DNA from 4 places in the Methylobacterium carpenticola genome. Region 3 is predicted to be linked to each of the others. Evidence: predicted binding sites of a transcription regulator. Region 3 holds the regulator's gene; each other region holds the start of a gene.
What was found. The regulator PhoB, encoded in region 3, activates phosphate uptake and scavenging genes when phosphate is short. The targets are predictions, from matches to a motif close to TGTCATNNANCTGTCAT.
Positions count from the first base shown of each region.

Region 1: the regulator PhoB is predicted to act here: its motif matches at 1,619-1,635, upstream of ppk2 (polyphosphate kinase 2).
Region 2: the regulator PhoB is predicted to act here: its motif matches at 2,252-2,268, upstream of ACE101_RS18445 (Orn/Lys/Arg family decarboxylase).
Region 4: the regulator PhoB is predicted to act here: its motif matches at 2,663-2,679, upstream of ACE101_RS15135 (YdcH family protein).

Region 1 is NZ_JBHZEO010000001.1:2,986,924-2,991,227, reverse strand. It holds gene metH (methionine synthase) at 1-1,508, shown strand, start outside; gene ppk2 (polyphosphate kinase 2) at 1,786-2,703, shown strand; gene ACE101_RS14140 (hypothetical protein) at 2,840-3,256, shown strand; gene ACE101_RS14135 (hypothetical protein) at 3,366-3,575, opposite strand; gene fae (formaldehyde-activating enzyme) at 3,813-4,304, shown strand, end outside.
Region 2 is NZ_JBHZEO010000001.1:3,938,471-3,942,774, forward strand. It holds gene ACE101_RS18440 (indolepyruvate ferredoxin oxidoreductase family protein) at 1-2,095, shown strand, start outside; gene ACE101_RS18445 (Orn/Lys/Arg family decarboxylase) at 2,316-4,304, shown strand, end outside.
Region 3 is NZ_JBHZEO010000001.1:6,133,194-6,137,497, forward strand. It holds gene ACE101_RS28415 (cell envelope integrity EipB family protein) at 1-321, opposite strand, end outside; gene ACE101_RS28420 (GcrA family cell cycle regulator) at 861-1,403, shown strand; gene phoB (phosphate regulon transcriptional regulator PhoB) at 1,549-2,253, opposite strand; gene phoU (phosphate signaling complex protein PhoU) at 2,279-3,001, opposite strand; gene pstB (phosphate ABC transporter ATP-binding protein PstB) at 3,030-3,842, opposite strand; gene pstA (phosphate ABC transporter permease PstA) at 3,871-4,304, opposite strand, start outside.
Region 4 is NZ_JBHZEO010000001.1:3,216,303-3,220,606, forward strand. It holds gene ACE101_RS15130 (acyl-CoA synthetase) at 326-1,957, shown strand; gene ACE101_RS15135 (YdcH family protein) at 2,463-2,648, opposite strand; gene ACE101_RS15140 (YdcH family protein) at 3,019-3,237, shown strand; gene purE (5-(carboxyamino)imidazole ribonucleotide mutase) at 3,418-3,915, shown strand; gene ACE101_RS15150 (5-(carboxyamino)imidazole ribonucleotide synthase) at 3,912-4,304, shown strand, end outside.

The DNA.
Region 1 (4,304 bases), 3.1 Mb from region 3:
AGGCGAATGGCGGCACCGGCCGGCAGGCCGCCGGCAAGGTGCTGATGGCCACCGTCAAGGGCGACGTCCACGACATCGGCAAGAACATCGTCGGGGTCGTGCTCGCCTGCAACAACTACGAGATCATCGATCTCGGGGTGATGGTGCCGGCCGCCAAGATCCTCGACACCGCCCGCAAGGAGCAGGTCGACATCGTCGGCCTCTCGGGCCTGATCACCCCCTCCCTCGACGAGATGGTGCACGTCGCCTCCGAGATGGAGCGCGAGGGCTTCGACGTGCCGCTCCTGATCGGCGGCGCCACCACGAGCCGGGTCCACACGGCGGTGAAGATCCACCCGGCCTACGAGCGCGGCCAGGCGGTCTACGTGACCGATGCGAGCCGCGCGGTGGGCGTGGTGTCGAGCCTGCTCTCGCCCGAGACGCGGGGGACGACCATCGAGGGCGTGCGCGCCGAGTACAAGCGCGTCGCCGATGCCCATGCCCGGGCCGAGGCCGACAAGCAGCGCCTGCCGCTGGCGCGCGCCCGCGCCAACGCCTTCAAGGCGGATTTCTCCGCCTACCGGCCGGCGAAGCCGACCTTCACCGGAACCCGGGTGTTCCGCTCCTACGACTTGGCGGAACTCGTTCCCTACATCGACTGGACGCCCTTCCTGCAGACCTACGAGTTCAAGGGCCGCTTCCCGGCGATCCTGGAAGATCCGGTGCAGGGCCCGGCGGCGCGGGCGTTGTTCGACGACGCGCAGGCGATGCTCGCCCGCATCGTGGAGGAGCGCTGGTTCAACCCGAAGGCGGTGATCGGCTTCTGGCCGGCCAACGCGGTGGGCGACGATATCCGCCTGTTCACCGGGGAGAGCCGCGCGGAGACGCTCGCCACCTTCTACGGGCTGCGCCAGCAGCTCTCGAAGCGCGACGGCCGGCCGAACACCTGCCTCTCCGACTTCGTGGCCCCGCGGGATTCGGGCCTTGCGGACTATGTCGGCGGCTTCGTGGTGACGGCCGGGCTGGAGGAGGTGCGGATCGCCGAGCGTTTCGAGCGCCAGAACGACGATTACCGCTCGATCCTCGTGAAGGCGCTCGCCGACCGCATCGCCGAGGCCTTCGCCGAGCGCATGCACGAGCGCGTGCGCAAGGAGTTCTGGGCCTACGCCCCGGACGAGAGCTTCACGCCCGCCGACCTCGTCTCCGAGGAATATCAGGGCATCCGGCCGGCGCCGGGCTACCCGGCCCAGCCCGACCACACCGAGAAGGCGACCCTGTTCGACCTGCTCCAGGCCGAGCCGCGGATCGGCGTGAAGCTCACCGAATCCTACGCGATGTGGCCGGGCTCGTCGGTCTCCGGCCTCTATCTCGCGCATCCGGAGGCCCATTACTTCGGGGTCGCCAAGGTCGAGCGCGATCAGGTGGAGGATTACGCCGCTCGCAAGGGCATGGACGTCGCGGAGGTGGAGCGCTGGCTCGGCCCGATCCTCAACTACGACCCGGCCCGCCACCTCGCCGCGGCGGAGTGATCCGGGCGGCGCGAGCCGCAACGAAACCGTGACGCACGAGAAACCCCTTCCTCCCTTCGAGGAAGGGGCTTCTCGTGCGCGGTCCATCTTGCGCGGGCTCCGCTCCCCGGCGTCATCACAGCGTCAGATCCCTGCGACATGCGTGCCGGACCGGTCGTCGATTGTCGGCGGGGCCGAACGGCGGGTTCCCGGTTCCGGACGGACCGCCCAAGCCCCGTCCCCGTCCCCGATTTGCGCCGGGCCCGGCACTTCCGCGCGGGCCCGATGGAGGAGCGCGATGGAGCACGATCCCAAGGCCGCCCGGCTCGAAGCGGTGCGCGAGGAGTTCGAGGACAGCCTCGACGAGGAGATCGAACTCGACCTCGAGGAGGAGCGCCTCGAGCGCATGGCCGAAGGCATCCGGGCGCCGAACCGGGAACCGAGCCTGCCGCGCGGGCTGTATTTCCGCGAGCTGCTCCGTCTGCAGCAGGAGCTGGTCCGCCTTCAGGATTGGGTGCAGACCCACAAGCTGCGCGTGGTCGTGATCTTCGAGGGGCGCGACGCGGCCGGCAAGGGCGGCGTCATCAAACGGATCACGCAGCGCCTCAACCCCCGCGTCTGCCGCATCGCGGCGCTCCCGGCGCCGAGCGAGCGCGAGCGGACGCAATGGTATTTCCAGCGCTACGTCGCCCAGCTGCCGGCCGCCGGCGAGATCGTGCTGTTCGACCGCTCCTGGTACAACCGGGCCGGCGTCGAGCGCGTGATGGGCTTCTGCACCGAGGCCGAGTACGAGGAGTTCTTCCGCTCCGTCCCCGAATTCGAGCGCATGCTGGTGCGCTCGGGCATCGTGCTGGTGAAGTACTGGTTCTCGATCACGGACGAGGAGCAGGAATTCCGCTTCCGGATGCGGATCAACGATCCGTTGAAGCAGTGGAAGCTGAGCCCGATGGACGTGCAGTCGCGGGCCCGCTGGGAGGCCTACACCAAGGCCAAGGAGATCATGCTGGCCCGCACCCACATTCCCGAGGCGCCCTGGTGGATCGTGGAGGCGGTGGACAAGAAGCGGGCGCGGCTCAACTGCATCAGCCACCTCCTGGAGCAGATCCCCTACGCGACGGTCGAGCGCCCGCCCGTGCATCTGCCCGATCGCGTGCGCCACGACGATTACGAGCGCCAGTCCATCCCCGAGGAGATGCACGTCCCGGGACGATACTGACCCGGCGGGCTCGTTGCCCACGGCGAGCCGCCGCCGGGCGGGCGCGCGAGGCTTGACCGATGCCCTCGCGCCGGCTCAAAGCTTGCGGCGAGGGCCGGGAACCGGCCGGGCGGCGCGACAAGCCGGAAGGGGCGCGATGCGGACAGGTCTTCTCGGGGGGATCGCGCTCCTGGCGGGGCTCGGAACGGCCGGCTGCGTGGAATTCGGCTACATCTCGCACACCTATGCGAGCCTCAAGCCGCAGGTGGTGACCATCGGCTGCAACGACCCCTACGAGGTCTTCGACGAGCGCCAGCAGCGCAAGGTCCTGATCGTCTCGAACGGCCTGCGCGAGGTCGCTGGCTGCGGCCTCGACGGGGCGGATCCGGCGCTCACCCGCCGCCGCCGCTTCAACGAGGCGGTGGCGGCCTATCTGCGCGAGACCGACCGCGACACCTGCCGCATCGTCGGCGAGACGGTGTTCGACGATCTGCGCACGGAGTTCGTCTATGCCTGCGCCGAGCCCGTGGAGAAGCCCGGCACCAAGGTACGGCGCCTGCCGGGACGGTACTGATACGGTTTCCGGACGATCACTTTCGGAAACCGTATCACGAGCCCGCGCGGCGCCTGAGCGAGGCCGGTTTCCGCATCGCGAAGCGATCATCCGGAAACCGTATGACGGATCAGGAATCGGACGGCTTCGGGTGCGGGAAGGTGCGCTCGGTCGCGTCGCCCGCCGCCGCCAGCAGGGCGCGGGCGAAGTGCCGCGCCTCGGCCCGGTCGAGGCCGATGACGGCCGTGACCGGCTGCCCGCCCAGATCCGAGAGGCCGAGTTCGAGCTGCACGCCCGCCTCCGTCGGCGTGACCTTCAGGGTCCAGTCGCGTTCGCTCATGCCGGCGCCTTCCGTGACGGGCCTCCGGGCGCCTTGATCGGCGCCGCAGCCGGGCAATGCCTATAGACCATTTTCCGGCGCCCGCGAGCCGGCCCGACTGCGCAGCGGCGGTTGACCCGCAGCGGTCCCGCGTGGTGGGTGCGCCCGATCGGGCGGGGCCCCGGGTCCGTCAGGGTCCGCAAGGCCGTGCCGGACGGCCGCAACGCCATGGTGCCGACACCTGCTGAGGAAAAAGCGATGAGCGAGATTGTCTTCCGCACCGGCGAGGCCACGGTGCTCGCCGCCGAGGGCCAGTATACCGACGCCATGCCGGAGGTGCTGATCGGGTCCGTGCGCGGCCCGGTCGGGAATGCCTTCGCGTCGATGATGGGGCAGGTCCAGGGCCATACCCGGATGTTCGTGGTGCGCGACCTCAACCAGCTCGTGCGCCCCGCCACCATGATGACCACCAAGGCCACGATCCACACCGCGGAATACGTGGAACTCCTCGGCGGCGTGGTTCAGGCCGCCACGGGCGACGCCATCGTGGATTGCGTGATCGAGGGCATCCTGCCGAAGCAGGGCCTCGACGAATTGTGCATGATCATCATGATCTGGCTCGATCCGCGCTGCGCGGAGGATCCGAACCTCGACCGCAAGGACCTCTACCGCACCAATTACGAGGCGACGAAGCTCGCCATCGCGCGCGCGCTCAAGGGCGAGCCGACGATCGACGAGCTCATCGCCAAC
Region 2 (4,304 bases), 2.2 Mb from region 3:
GGTCCAGTGGATGGAGCGCGGCACCGACGGCTTCACCCAGATGGGCGGCGAGGGCGCGAACTGGATCGGCGAGGCGCCGTTCTCCAAGCGCGGCCACGTCTTCCAGAACCTGGGCGACGGCACCTACAACCACTCGGGCTCGCTCGCCCTGCGCTGGGCCGTCGATACCGGCACCGCCATCACCTACAAGATCCTGTTCAACGACGCGGTGGCGATGACCGGCGGCCAGCCCCACGAGGGCGGGCTCACCGTCGACCGCATCGCCCAGCAGGTCCGCGCCGAGGGCGTCGAGCGCATCGCCCTCGTCACGGACGAGCCCCACAAGTACCCGGCCGGGATGCGCTGGCCGGAGGGCCTGACGATCCACCACCGGGAGGAACTCGACGCGGTGCAGCGCGACCTCGCGACGGTTCCGGGCGTCTCGGTGATGATCTACGACCAGACCTGCGCCTCGGAGAAGCGGCGGCGCCGCAAACGCGGCCAGTTCCCCGATCCGGACAAGCGGGTGATCATCAACGACCTCGTCTGCGAGGGCTGCGGCGATTGCTCGGTGCAGTCGAACTGCGTGGCGGTGCAGCCGCTGGAGACCGAGTTCGGCCGCAAGCGCAAGATCGACCAGTCGAGCTGCAACAAGGATTTCTCCTGCCTCAACGGCTTCTGCCCGTCCTTCGTGACCGTGCACGGCGCCAAGCCGCGCACCAGCCCGCCGGTGGCCCTGCCCGGCGCGCCCGACGACGGCCTGCCCGAGCCCGCGCTGCCGGCGATCGAGGGCACCTACAACGTCATCGTCACGGGCGTCGGCGGCACCGGCGTGGTGACGGTGGGGGCGATCCTCGGCATGGCGGCCCATCTCGAGGGCAAGGGGCTCGGCATGATCGACATGGCCGGCCTCGCCCAGAAGGGCGGGGCGGTGTTCAGCCATGTCCGCCTCGCCAACCACCAGGACGACATCCACGCGATCCGGGTGACGGCGGGCGCCGCCGACCTGATCCTCGGCTGCGACCTCGTGGTGACCGGCACCCGCAAGGTGCTGGCGGCGGTGCAGCCGGGCCGCACCCACGTCGTCGTCAACACCGCCGAGATCATGCCCGGCGACTTCGCCCGCCGGCCCGATTTCTCGCTGCCGGTCGAGCGCCTGAAGCGGGCGATCCGCGACAAGGCCGGCGCGGGCCACGCCGACCTCACCGACGCGACCGGCCTCGCGGTGGCGGCGCTCGGCAATGCGCTCGCGGCCAACATGTTCATGCTGGGCTATGCGTGGCAGCGCGGGCGCATCCCGCTCTCGCGGGCCGCGATCCTGCGGGCGATCGAACTCAACCGCGAGGCGGTGCCGATGAACCTCGCGGCCTTCGCCTGGGGCCGGCGCGCCGCCGCCGCCCCCGAGACTTTGGGCGCGCTCGCCCCCCCGCCGGAGGCGGACCTCTCGCCGGATCTCGATGCGCTGATCGCCCGGCGCACCGCCTTCCTCACCGCCTATCAGGATGCGGCCTATGCGGAGCGCTACGCCCGCACGGTGGCGGCGGTGCGGGCGCGCGAGGCGGCGCTGCATCCGGGCGGCACCCCGCTCACCGAGGCGGTGGCCCGCTCGCTGTTCAAGCTGATGGCCTACAAGGACGAGTACGAGGTGGCGCGCCTCTACACGGACGGGCATTTCGAGGCGCAGATCCGCAACACCTTCGAGGGGGAGGGGCTGCGCTACGAGTTCCACCTCGCGCCGCCGCTCCTCGCCCGCACCGACCCCCGCACGGGACGGCCGCGCAAGATGACCTTCGGCCCCTGGATGCTGCCGGTCTTCCGCGGGCTCGCCCGGATGAGGCGCCTGCGCGGCACGCCCTTCGATCCCTTCGGCTACACGCGGGAGCGGCGGGAGGAGCGCCGCCTCGTGGCCGAGTTCGAGGCGCGCATCGCCGAGATCCTGCGCGACCTGACGCCCGCGAACCACGCGGTGGCGGTGGGCCTCGCCAACCTGCCCCTGACCATCCGCGGCTTCGGGCCGGTCAAGGCGAAGAATCTCGAGACGGCCAGGGCGGAGGAGGCGGTGCTGCTCGCCCGGTTCCGGGCGCCGCAGGTGCCGCTGCCGCAGGCGGCGGAGTGATACGGTTTCCGGAAGATCACTTTCGGAAACCGTATCACGAGCCCGCGCGGCGCCTGAGCGAGGCTGGTTTCCGCATCGCGAAGCGATCATCCGGAAACCGTATGAGCCCGGCCCCCCGGCGCGTCCCTGCGCCGGAGGGCTGCCCCGGCGCCGCTCCGTCATCCAACCGTCATGGTCTCACCCGATGGCTCTGGCTCCTGTCGACCGGGAGCCGGAGCCCATGGATTTCCACCGCCGCTTCACCGTCCTGATGTGCACCCCCGCCTTCGATCCCGACGATCTGGAGGGCGTGCGGGTCAACCAGATCGTGGCGGCCGTGGAGGCGCGCGGCTTCGAGGTGGTGCGGGCGCGCCGGGTCGAGGACGCGGCGATCGCGGTCCAGACCGACGCGGCCATCGGCTGCATGGTGGTGGATTGGGGCAAGCGCGGCCTCGACGGCAAGGCCGCCGCCCTGATCGACATGATGCGCAAGCGCGGCCTGGAGATGCCGATCGTCATCATGGTCCGCCGCAAGCGGCTGGAGGACATCCCGGTCGAACTCCTCGACTTCATCGACGGCTACATCTTTCTCGCCGAGGAGACGCCGGAATTCATCGCCCGCGGCCTGGTCTCGCGCGTCACGCAATATGCCGAGACCCTCAAGACGCCGTTCTTCGGCGCCCTCGTCGACTACGCCGAGAAGGGCAACCAGCTCTGGACCTGCCCCGGCCACAACGGCGGCATCTTCTACAACCGCTCCCCGATCGGCCGCATCTTCGTGGAGCATCTGGGCGAGGCGATCTTCCGCGACGACCTCGACAACTCGGTCCTCGACCTCGGCGACCTCCTCACCCACGAGGGGCCGGCGCTGAAGGCGCAGAAGGAGGCGGCCCAGATCTTCGGGGCGGAGAAGACCTACTTCGTCCTCAACGGCACCTCGGCCTCGAACAAGATCGTGCTCTCGGCTCTGGTGGCCGAGGGCGACCTCGTCCTGTTCGACCGCAACAACCACAAGGCCGCCCATCACGGCGCCCTGTTCCTCGGCGGCGGCATCCCGATCTTCCTCGAGACCGACCGCAACGCCTACGGGCTGATCGGCCCGATCTACCACGACGCCTTCGACGAGGCGGCGATCCGCGAGAAGATCCGCACCAACCCCCTCGTCCAGGACAAGGAGGCGTGGCGCCGGGAGCGCCCGTTCCGCGTCGCGGTGATCGAGCAATGCACCTATGACGGCACGATCTACGACGCGCAGGAGATCCTGGCGCGGATCGGCCACCTCTGCGACTACATCCTGTTCGACGAGGCCTGGGCGGGCTTCATGAAGTTCCACCCGCTCTTCGCGCGGCGCTTCGCCATGGGCCTCGACGGGCTGGGGCCCGATTCGCCCGGCATCATCGCCACGCAATCCACCCACAAGCAGCTCGCGAGCTTCAGCCAAGCCTCGCAGATCCACACGCGGGACGGCCATATCCGCGGGCAGAGCCGGCGCGTCGAGCATCGGCGGCTCAACGAGAGCTTCCTCGTCCACGCCTCGACCTCGCCCTTCTACCCGCTCTTCGCCTCCCTCGACGTCGGGGCCCAGATGATGAAGGGCCGCTCCGGCATGGTGCTGTGGGACGACACCATCCGGCTCGGGATCGAGTGGCGCAAGAAGGTGCGGGCGATCCGCAAGGAATTCGAGGAGAACGAGGCCGATCCGCAGCGGCGCTGGTTCTTCGATCCCTTCGTGCCCGACGTGGTCGAGGGGCCGGACGGGACGATGGTGCATTGGGAGAGCCTTCCCACCGACCTCCTCGCGAGCGAGCCGCGCTACTGGGAACTCGCGCCCGGCGCCCGCTGGCACGGCTTCACCCGGGTGGCGCCCGGCTACGCCATCACCGACCCCAACAAGCTCACGGTGCTCACCCCCGGCTTCGACCGGGGCACGGGCGAGTACGCCGAGCACGGCATCCCGGCCCCGATCGTCGCGCAGTACCTGCGCGAGAACCGCATCGTCGCCGAGAAGAACGACCTGAACTCGCTGCTCTTCCTGCTCACCCCGGGCGTCGAATCCTCGAAGGCCGGCACGCTGATCTCGGGCCTCGTCGCCTTCAAGCGCCTGCACGACGACAACGTGCCGCTGGAGGAGGCCATGCCCGAATTCGTCCGGCGGCGGCCCCGGCGCTACCGGGGCGTGCGCCTGCGCGACCTCTGCGCCGAGTTCCACGCCTTCCACCGGGAGCACGGC
Region 3 (4,304 bases):
GGTGCGGAAATGGAAGCTGTGGCCGTCCCCGCTCTCGAAGGTGTTGTTGCGCAGGTCCGAGGTGCGCGTGCCGCTCTCCGAACTCTCCAGCACCGTCACCTGGCGGTACTGCAGCGCCCATCCCTTGCAGGGGTCGCCCGAGAAATCGAACACGATCCGGCCCCGGGCGCTGTCGACCGAGCGCGCCCCGCCGCTGCGCATCAGCGACAGGTCGTAGACCGCGCGGTGCGGCGCGAGGCGGATGCCGGATGCCGGTTCGGCGGCGAGACCGGTGGGGGCGAGGGCGAGGAGCGGAAGCAGGGACGCGAGGACGATCCGCATGAGTTTCCCGGGGGTCGAGCGCGTACGGCGCCGGGCCCGAACATAGGTGCAGCCCAGCCCGCGGGCAACGCCGCCTCTCGGGCGGGGGCACCGTGGCTTGTCTGCCACGCTGATCGCGCGAGCGGTTCGGGAGGCTGGCGTCGGAACTGCCCGATCGGGCCCGCGGCCGCGTCTCCGGCCCCGTGCGGACGGGGTCCCGAGGCCGGGTCCGGCAGCCCCCGGGATTGCCCACAAGCTGTTGACGGCGTGTGGATTTCAGGCGCCTGCGCGGCGGAGTTCGCGTGGCGCCGGCGCGCCTTGGCGCCCTTCCGAGGGGCGCCGCCGCATGCGCGGCCGGTGCGGGGAAAAGGGGCTCGGATGGGCCGGGGACTCTTGCGCGGGCAACAGCCGCTCCTGTAGGTTCACCCCCGTCGCAGGCGCTGTCACGAAGCGGCGATCACCAGCAGGATCGAAGGGTTTTGGCGCCCGGCCTCAGGGTCGGGCGAAGGCGGTCGCGTGCGCTTCGGCCGCCGGCGTACTGGGGGAATTCGGAGGCGGCGATGATGGATGCGGGCCCGAGCTGGACGAAGGAACGGGTCGAACTCCTCAAGCGGCTCTGGGGGGAAGGACGCAGTGCGAGTCAGATCGCCGCCGAGATCGGGGGCGTGTCGCGCAATGCGGTGATCGGTAAGGTGCATCGGCTCGGCCTCGCCGGGCGGGTGCTGAAATCGAACGGCGCGGTGAGTGCGGCCGCGCCCGCGCCCGTGCAGCCCCGCCGCACGGTGAGCGAGGAGGTCCGCGTGCCGAGCGCGGCGCCCACGCCGACGATGGTCGCCCCGGCGCCCGCGTCGCTGGCGCTGGTGCGTCCGGAGAGCATCGCGCCGCCTGATGTGGCGCTGCCGCTCTCCGAGCGTGTGACCATCATGGAGCTGCGGGAGTTCATGTGCCGCTGGCCCATGGGGGACCCGTCCTCGCCGGATTTCCGCTTCTGCGGTGCCCGCTCGATCACCGGGCTGCCCTACTGCACGCATCACGCCCGCATCGCCTATCAGCCGGCTGCGGAGCGCAAGCGCAGCGACCGGCGCGCGGTGGGCTTCCGCTGAAATCCAGGCACTCCCGGCGCCGGGTTGCCCTGCGCCGGGCCTAAGGCGCGACGCCCACACGAAAGAGCCCTCCGCCGATGGCGGAGGGCTCTTTCGTGTGGGGATGCGGGAGGCTCGCGGGGCGGATGGGCCGCCCAGCCGGGGATCAGGCCGCGCCGGTGGCGAACATCTCATCGAAGGAGTAGCCCGATCCGCGCACCGTGCGGATCGGGTCCGGGCGGCGCGGCCGGTTGATGGCCTTGCGCAAGCGGCCGATATGCACGTCGACGGTGCGCTCGTCGATGTAGACGTCGTGGCCCCAGACGCCGTCCAGCAGCTGCTCCCGGGAGAAGACCCGGCCGGGGCTCTGCATCAGGAATTCGAGCAGCTTGAACTCGGTCGGGCCGAGATGCAGCTCGCGGCCCTCGCGCCGGACCCGGTGGCTCACCCGGTCGAGTTCGATGTCGCCCGCGACCAGAAGATGCGCCACGTGGGCCGGCTTCGCGCGGCGCAGGAGCGCGCGCACGCGGGCCAGGAGCTCCGGCACCGAGAACGGCTTGACGATGTAGTCGTCGGCACCGGTCGCGAGGCCCCGCACCCGGTCGCCCTCCTCGCCCCGTGCCGTCAGCATGATGATCGGCAGGCGCTCGGTCTCCCGGCGGGCCCGGATCCGGCGGCAGAGCTCGATCCCGGACAGGCCCGGCACCATCCAGTCGAGGAGGACCAGATCCGGGATCTGCTCGCGCAGCCGGATGTCGGCCTCGTCGCCCCGCATGACGGAATCGACCTCGAAGCCTTCGGCTTCGAGGTTGTAGCGGAGGAGGAGCGTCAACGGCTCCTCGTCCTCGACGATCAGGATCCTCGTGCTCATGCGGGCTTTCGGGACTCCGACGGGGTCACGCGTCCGTCTGCGGCGCCACCGTGGCGTAGCTCGACCGGTCGTTCTTGGGCCGTTCGGCCACCAGGGTCTCGCCGGTGACGAGATAATGGATCGTCTCGGCGATGTTGGTGGTGTGGTCGCCGATCCGTTCCACGTTCTTGGCGCAGAACAGGAGATGCGTGCAGAAGCTGATGTTGCGCGGATCCTCCATCATGTAGGTCAGGAGTTCGCGGAACAGCGAGGTGTAGAGGGCGTCGATGCCGCCGTCGCGGGTCCAGACGTCGAGGGCCGCGGCGGTGTCCTGGGTGGCGTAGGCGTCGAGCACGTCCTTGAGCTGGGCCTGGACCAGCTCGGCCATGTGCTGGACGCCGACCACGATCTTCTGCGGCTGCGCTTGGTCGCTGATCGCCACCACGCGCTTGGCGATGTTCTTGGCGAGGTCGCCGATCCGCTCCAGATCGCCCGAAACGCGGATGGCCGAGACGGTCTCGCGCAGATCGATCGCCATCGGCTGGCGCCGGGCGATGAGCAGGATCGCCCGCTCCTCGATCTCGCGCTGAAGCCCGTCGAGGCGGGAATCCGCCGCGATGATCGACTGCGCGAGGCTGGCGTCGCGCCGCACCAGGGCGGCGGCGGAATCCGCCACCATCTTCTCGGCGATGCCGCCCATCTCGGCGATGCTGCGGCGCAGGTTCTGCAGGTCCGTGTCGTAGGAACTGACGATGTGTTGGTCCGGCATGGCTCTGTCCCCTTCCCAACCTGTGCGATCAGCCGAACCGGCCGGTGATGTAGTCCTGGGTCTGGCGCTTCGCCGGATTCATGAACAGGCGGTTCGTCGGTCCGACCTCGACGAGTTCGCCGAGATACATGAAGGCGGTGAACTGCGAGATGCGGGCCGCCTGCTGCATGTTGTGGGTGACGATGGCGATGGTGAACTCGCCGCGCAGCTGCTCGATCAGCTCCTCGATGCGCCCGGTCGAGATCGGGTCGAGGGCCGAGGTCGGCTCGTCGAACAGGATCACCTCGGGGCGCTGGGCCACCGTGCGGGCGATGCAGAGGCGCTGCTGCTGGCCGCCCGAGAGGCCCATGCCGGATTGCCTCAGCTTGTCCTTCACCTCGTCCCACAGGGCCGACTTGCGCAGGGCCTCCTCGACGCGGTTGTCGAGATCGGCCTTGCCGAGGCGCTCGTAGAGCCGGATCCCGAAGGCGATGTTGTCGTAGATCGACATCGGGAACGGGGTCGGCTTCTGGAACACCATGCCGATGCGGGCGCGCAGCTCGTTGAGGTCGATCGACGGGTCGAGGATGTTGCGCCCGTCGAGCAGGATCTCCCCTTCCGCGCGCTGCTCCGGATAGAGGCTGTAGATCCGGTTGAAGGTGCGCAGCAGGGTGGACTTGCCGCAGCCCGACGGGCCGATCAGCGCCGTGACCTGCCGGTCGAGGAAGTTGAGGTTGATGTTCTTCAGGCCGTGGAAGGTATTGTAGTAGAAGTTGAGATTCTTGACCGAGATGCGGACCGGCGCGGCCTCGTCGGCGACGCTGTTGCCGACGATCGGAGCGGCGGTGGCGGGGGCGCTCATCGGGATTCTCCTGAGGATCGGCAGGGGGTCAGCGGCTCTTGCCGCCGCCCAGGAAGACGCGGGCCACGATGGAGAGGCCCAGGATGGTGACGGTGATGAGGAGCGCCCCGGCCCAGGCGAGCTGGCGCCAGTTCTCGTAAGGAGAGAGGGCGAACTGGTAGATCATCACCGGCAGGTTGGCGACGCCGCCCATCAGGTTGGGAGCGAACCAGGAATTGTTGTTGAGCGCGGTGAAGAGGAGCGGCGCGGTCTCGCCGGCGATGCGAGCGAGCGCGAGCAGGATGCCGGTGACGATCCCCGATTGCGCGGCCTTCCAGGTCACGGCGCGGATCACGATCGAGGTCGGCGCGCCGAGCGCGGCGCCGGCCTCCCGCAGGGTGCCCGGCACGAGGCGGAGCATGTCCTCGGTGGTGCGCACGATCACCGGGGTGGCGATGATGGCGAGCGCGACGCCGCCGGCCC
Region 4 (4,304 bases), 2.9 Mb from region 3:
TCCGGACCGGCCGCGGGCCCCGGATGCGGCGGCGCGGCTCTTTTGCCGGGAGCTTAAGCCGGCGGCGCCCCGTGTTGAATGGGCCGATGCGCTTGCGCCTCTCGGAAGCGCCTACGCCTTTCGTCGGGCGCCCGATTCTTCCGTCTTCTGCGCCCTGCCGCCTCGGCTACACTGGCGCAGGCAGGCGGGGGCACCCGCGACCAGGGCAGCACCCGATCACGTGGCAATCGGGTGCTGCTTTAGGCCTTTGATTTCGCCGCATTGTCTGCGACGAACCGGTATCCGCTTCGTCGGACAACGCTCTAGGACACCGGGAGGCATCGTCATGACCGCCGAGACCATCTACGACCGTGGCCTCGACCGGAACCCGGCGAATTTCCAGCCGCTGACGCCCCTGACCTTCCTGGAGCGGGCGGCCGCGGTGTTCCCGGACCACGTGGCGGTCATCCACGGGGCCCTGCGGCGGCCCTATCACGAACTCTATGCCCGCTCCCGGCGCCTCGCCTCGGCGCTGGCGGCGCGCGGGATCACCCGTGGCGACACGGTGGCGGTGATGCTCGCCAACACGCCCGCCATGATCGAATGCCACTACGGCGTGCCGATGACCGGGGCGGTGCTCAACACCCTCAACACCCGCCTCGACCCGGCGATCATCGCCTTCTGCCTCGACCACGGCGAGGCCAAGGTGCTGATCACCGACCGGGAATTCTCCCGGATCATCAAGCCGGCGCTGGAGCTGGCGACGGTGAAGCCCCTCGTCATCGATTACGACGATCCCGAATTCGCCGGCCCCGGCGAGCGCCTCGGCGCGATCGAGTACGAGGATCTCCTCGCCTCCGGCGACCCGGCCTATTCCTGGGTCATGCCGCGGGACGAGTGGGACGCGATCTCGCTCAACTACACCTCCGGGACCACCGGCGATCCGAAGGGCGTCGTCTATCACCACCGCGGCGCCTCGCTGCTTGCGGTCGGCAACGTGGTCACGGGGGTGCTCGGCAAGCATCCTGTCTATCTCTGGACGCTGCCGATGTTCCATTGCAACGGCTGGTGCTTCCCCTGGACGCTCTCGGTGGTGGCCGGCACCCATGTCTGCCTGCGGCAGGTCCGGGCGAAGGCCATGTACGACGCCATCGCGGACCATCGGGTCACGCATCTGTGCGGCGCGCCGATCGTGATGCAGCTCCTGCTCAACGCCCCCGCGCAGGAGCGGCGCGCGCTCTCGCACCGGGTGGCGTTCTTCACCGCCGCCGCGCCGCCGCCCGAGGCGGTGCTGGCCGGCATGGCGGAGGCGGGCTTCGACGTCACGCATCTCTACGGCCTGACCGAGACCTACGGCCCGGCGGTGGTCAACGAGTGGCACGCCGACTGGGATGCCCTGACGAAGCCCGAGCAGGCGGCCCGCAAGGCCCGGCAGGGCGTGCGCTACCCGCCTCTCGAAGCCCTCGACGTGCTCGATCCGGAGACGATGCAGCCGGTCCCGGCGGACGGCCAGAGCCTCGGCGAGGTGATGTTCCGCGGCAACGTGGTGATGCGCGGCTACCTGAAGAACCCGAAGGCCACCGCTGCCGCCTTCGCGGGCGGCTGGTTCCATTCCGGCGACCTCGGCGTGAAGCACCCGGACGGCTACATCCAGCTCAAGGACCGCTCGAAGGACATCATCATCTCGGGTGGCGAGAACATCTCGTCCATCGAGGTGGAGGAGGCCCTGTTCAAGCACCCGGCCGTCGCCGCCGCCGCCGTGGTGGCCAAGCCCGACGAGAAATGGGGCGAGACGCCCTGCGCCTTCGTGGAACTCAAGGGCTCGGAAATGGTCTCGGCCGAGGAGCTGATCGGCTGGTGCCGCGAGTCGCTCGCCGGCTACAAGGTCCCCCGGCACGTCGTCTTCACGGAACTCCCGAAGACCTCGACGGGCAAGATCCAGAAATTCGTCCTGAGGGAGATGGCCAAGGCCCTGTAGCGAGGGCGCACGGTCGGGCTAGAGCCGCGCCCGGTCACAGTGCCATCGGGACGCTGCTCTCGGTCTTTGATTTTGCCGCATCGTCTGCGGCGAACCGGGATCCACTGCGTCGGACAAGGCTCGAGGGGGCGCTCGCGAATGGGGGCGGCCGTCGGACGGCCGCCCCCGGAAGCGTCGGCGGCCCGCCATCGGCGGACCGGCAATGATCGCAAAATCTCAATACGAATAGGCGGCCACGCCGGCAGGCCGTGCCGACGGACCTCTGACGCCGACGTCGGGGCCGCTCCGGGCAATCGCCTCGTGGCGATGCGCACAGGTGCGGATACGGCGGGGGCACCCCGATCGTCGATGGGAGCTGAACGTGGAATGTCCGTTCGGACCGCGGCGGCGACACCAACCGATGACGGAGCGGTGATGCTCTCTCCATCGTCGCCCGGCGCGCAAGGGCTGGCGGTCTCGCGTCCCTGATGGGACGGCGCCGCCCGGGGTCCGGCGGTCGGGGCAGCTAGTGGATCACCCGCGTGACGCTCGTGCGCAGCCGGTTGATCTCGTCCTTGAGGTGCAGCTTACGTCGCTTGAGTTCGACAACCCGCAGATCGTCCGTCGAGGGGTGGGAGATCGCGTCCTGGATTTCGCGCTCGAGCGCCTCGTGCTTGCGCTCGAGCTCGGACAGATGCGTCTGCAGCGACATCGGCCGATTCCTCCTGTCATGGTTGCGACACAAAGAGACTGCCACAGGCCGAGGCGCCTGTCGAAGGCATTCGTTGCTGCAATGCACGATTGTCGCGCCTGCCGGCCCCGCTCTCATCAACCAAACTTAACAATTTGACGTCGAGGCAGGTCTCGACTGATCCGGTGGTCGGCGGGATGCACGCGACCGGCAGCGAAGCGGGGTCGCTGCAGAGCGCTTCTTCCGCTAGGGTAGCCGGGACGCCAGCTCTGCGCGCGGGAGTTGAGCCGCGGCACCGCGCTGGTGAAACAGGGCCTCGACCGGGAACCTGCGCCTTGCTGGAATCGGGCGGCTGGCGCATGCTCTGCTCGCGGCGTCGGGATGGGCGAGAATGGCGTTCGAGTTGAGTGCGGAATCGGCGGCCGAGTACGAGGCGGAGCTCACGCGTCTTCGCGAGGAGCATCGCGATCTCGATGATGCGATCGAAGCGCTGATGCATCTGTCCAGCGGCGACCGGCTGCAGATCCAGCGGCTGAAGAAGCGCAAGCTGGTGCTGCGCGATCGCATCACCTTCCTGGAGGACCAGCTCACGCCGGACATCATCGCCTGACCCCGGCCCGCGCCGGGGCGTCCCCGCCGCGTCGTCCGGTTGCGATGGCCCGTCCGCTTAGGTTTCTGGGGCGCCGCAGGTTTTTGTCGCAAAACCGGTGGCCACTTTCGCGAAACCTGCTTAGTGGCAGCGGATGGCCCGCGATCACGCGGGCGCAGAGACCCAAGGAAGCGTGTGAGCATGGCGGCATCGCCTCCCGTCGCGATCATCATGGGCAGCCAGTCCGACTGGGCCACGATGCGGCATGCGGCCGAGACCCTCGAAGCGCTCGGCGTGCCCCATGAGGCGCGCATCGTCTCGGCCCACCGCACGCCCGACCGCATGGTGGCCTTCGCCAAGGGCGCCCGGGCAGCCGGGTTCCGGGTCGTGATCGCGGGCGCGGGCGGCGCGGCGCATCTCCCCGGGATGGTCGCGGCCCTCACGCCGCTGCCGGTCTTCGGCGTGCCGGTGGAATCGAAGGCGCTCTCGGGCCAGGACAGCCTGCTGTCGATCGTGCAGATGCCGGCCGGCATCCCGGTGGGCACCCTCGCCATCGGGCGGGCCGGGGCCGTGAACGCCGCGCTCCTCGCGGCCGCCGTGCTCGCCCTCACCGATGCCGATCTCGCCGGCCGGCTCGACGCGTGGCGCCAGCGCCAGAGCGACGCCGTGGCCGAGCATCCGGACCGGTCCGCACCATGACCTCCCCGCCCCTCGCCCCCGGCAGCACGATCGGCATCATCGGCGGCGGCCAGCTCGGCCGCATGATCGCGGTTGCCGCGGCGCAGTACGGCCTCAAGGTCCACATCTACGCGCCCGACGCCAACAGCCCGGCCTTCGACGTCGCGGGCACCCGCACGGTGGCGGCCTACGACGATGCCGCGGCCCTCGCGGCCTTCGCGCAGGCGGTCGACGTCGTCACCTACGAGTTCGAGAACATCCCGCGGCGCACGGCGGAGATCCTGGCCGAGGCCCGCCCGCTCCATCCGAGCGCCGCGGCGCTCGCCACCACGCAGGACCGCCTGACCGAGAAGAGCTTCGTCGCCGATCTCGGCATCGCGACGGCGCCGTTCCGGGCGGTGGACGACGCC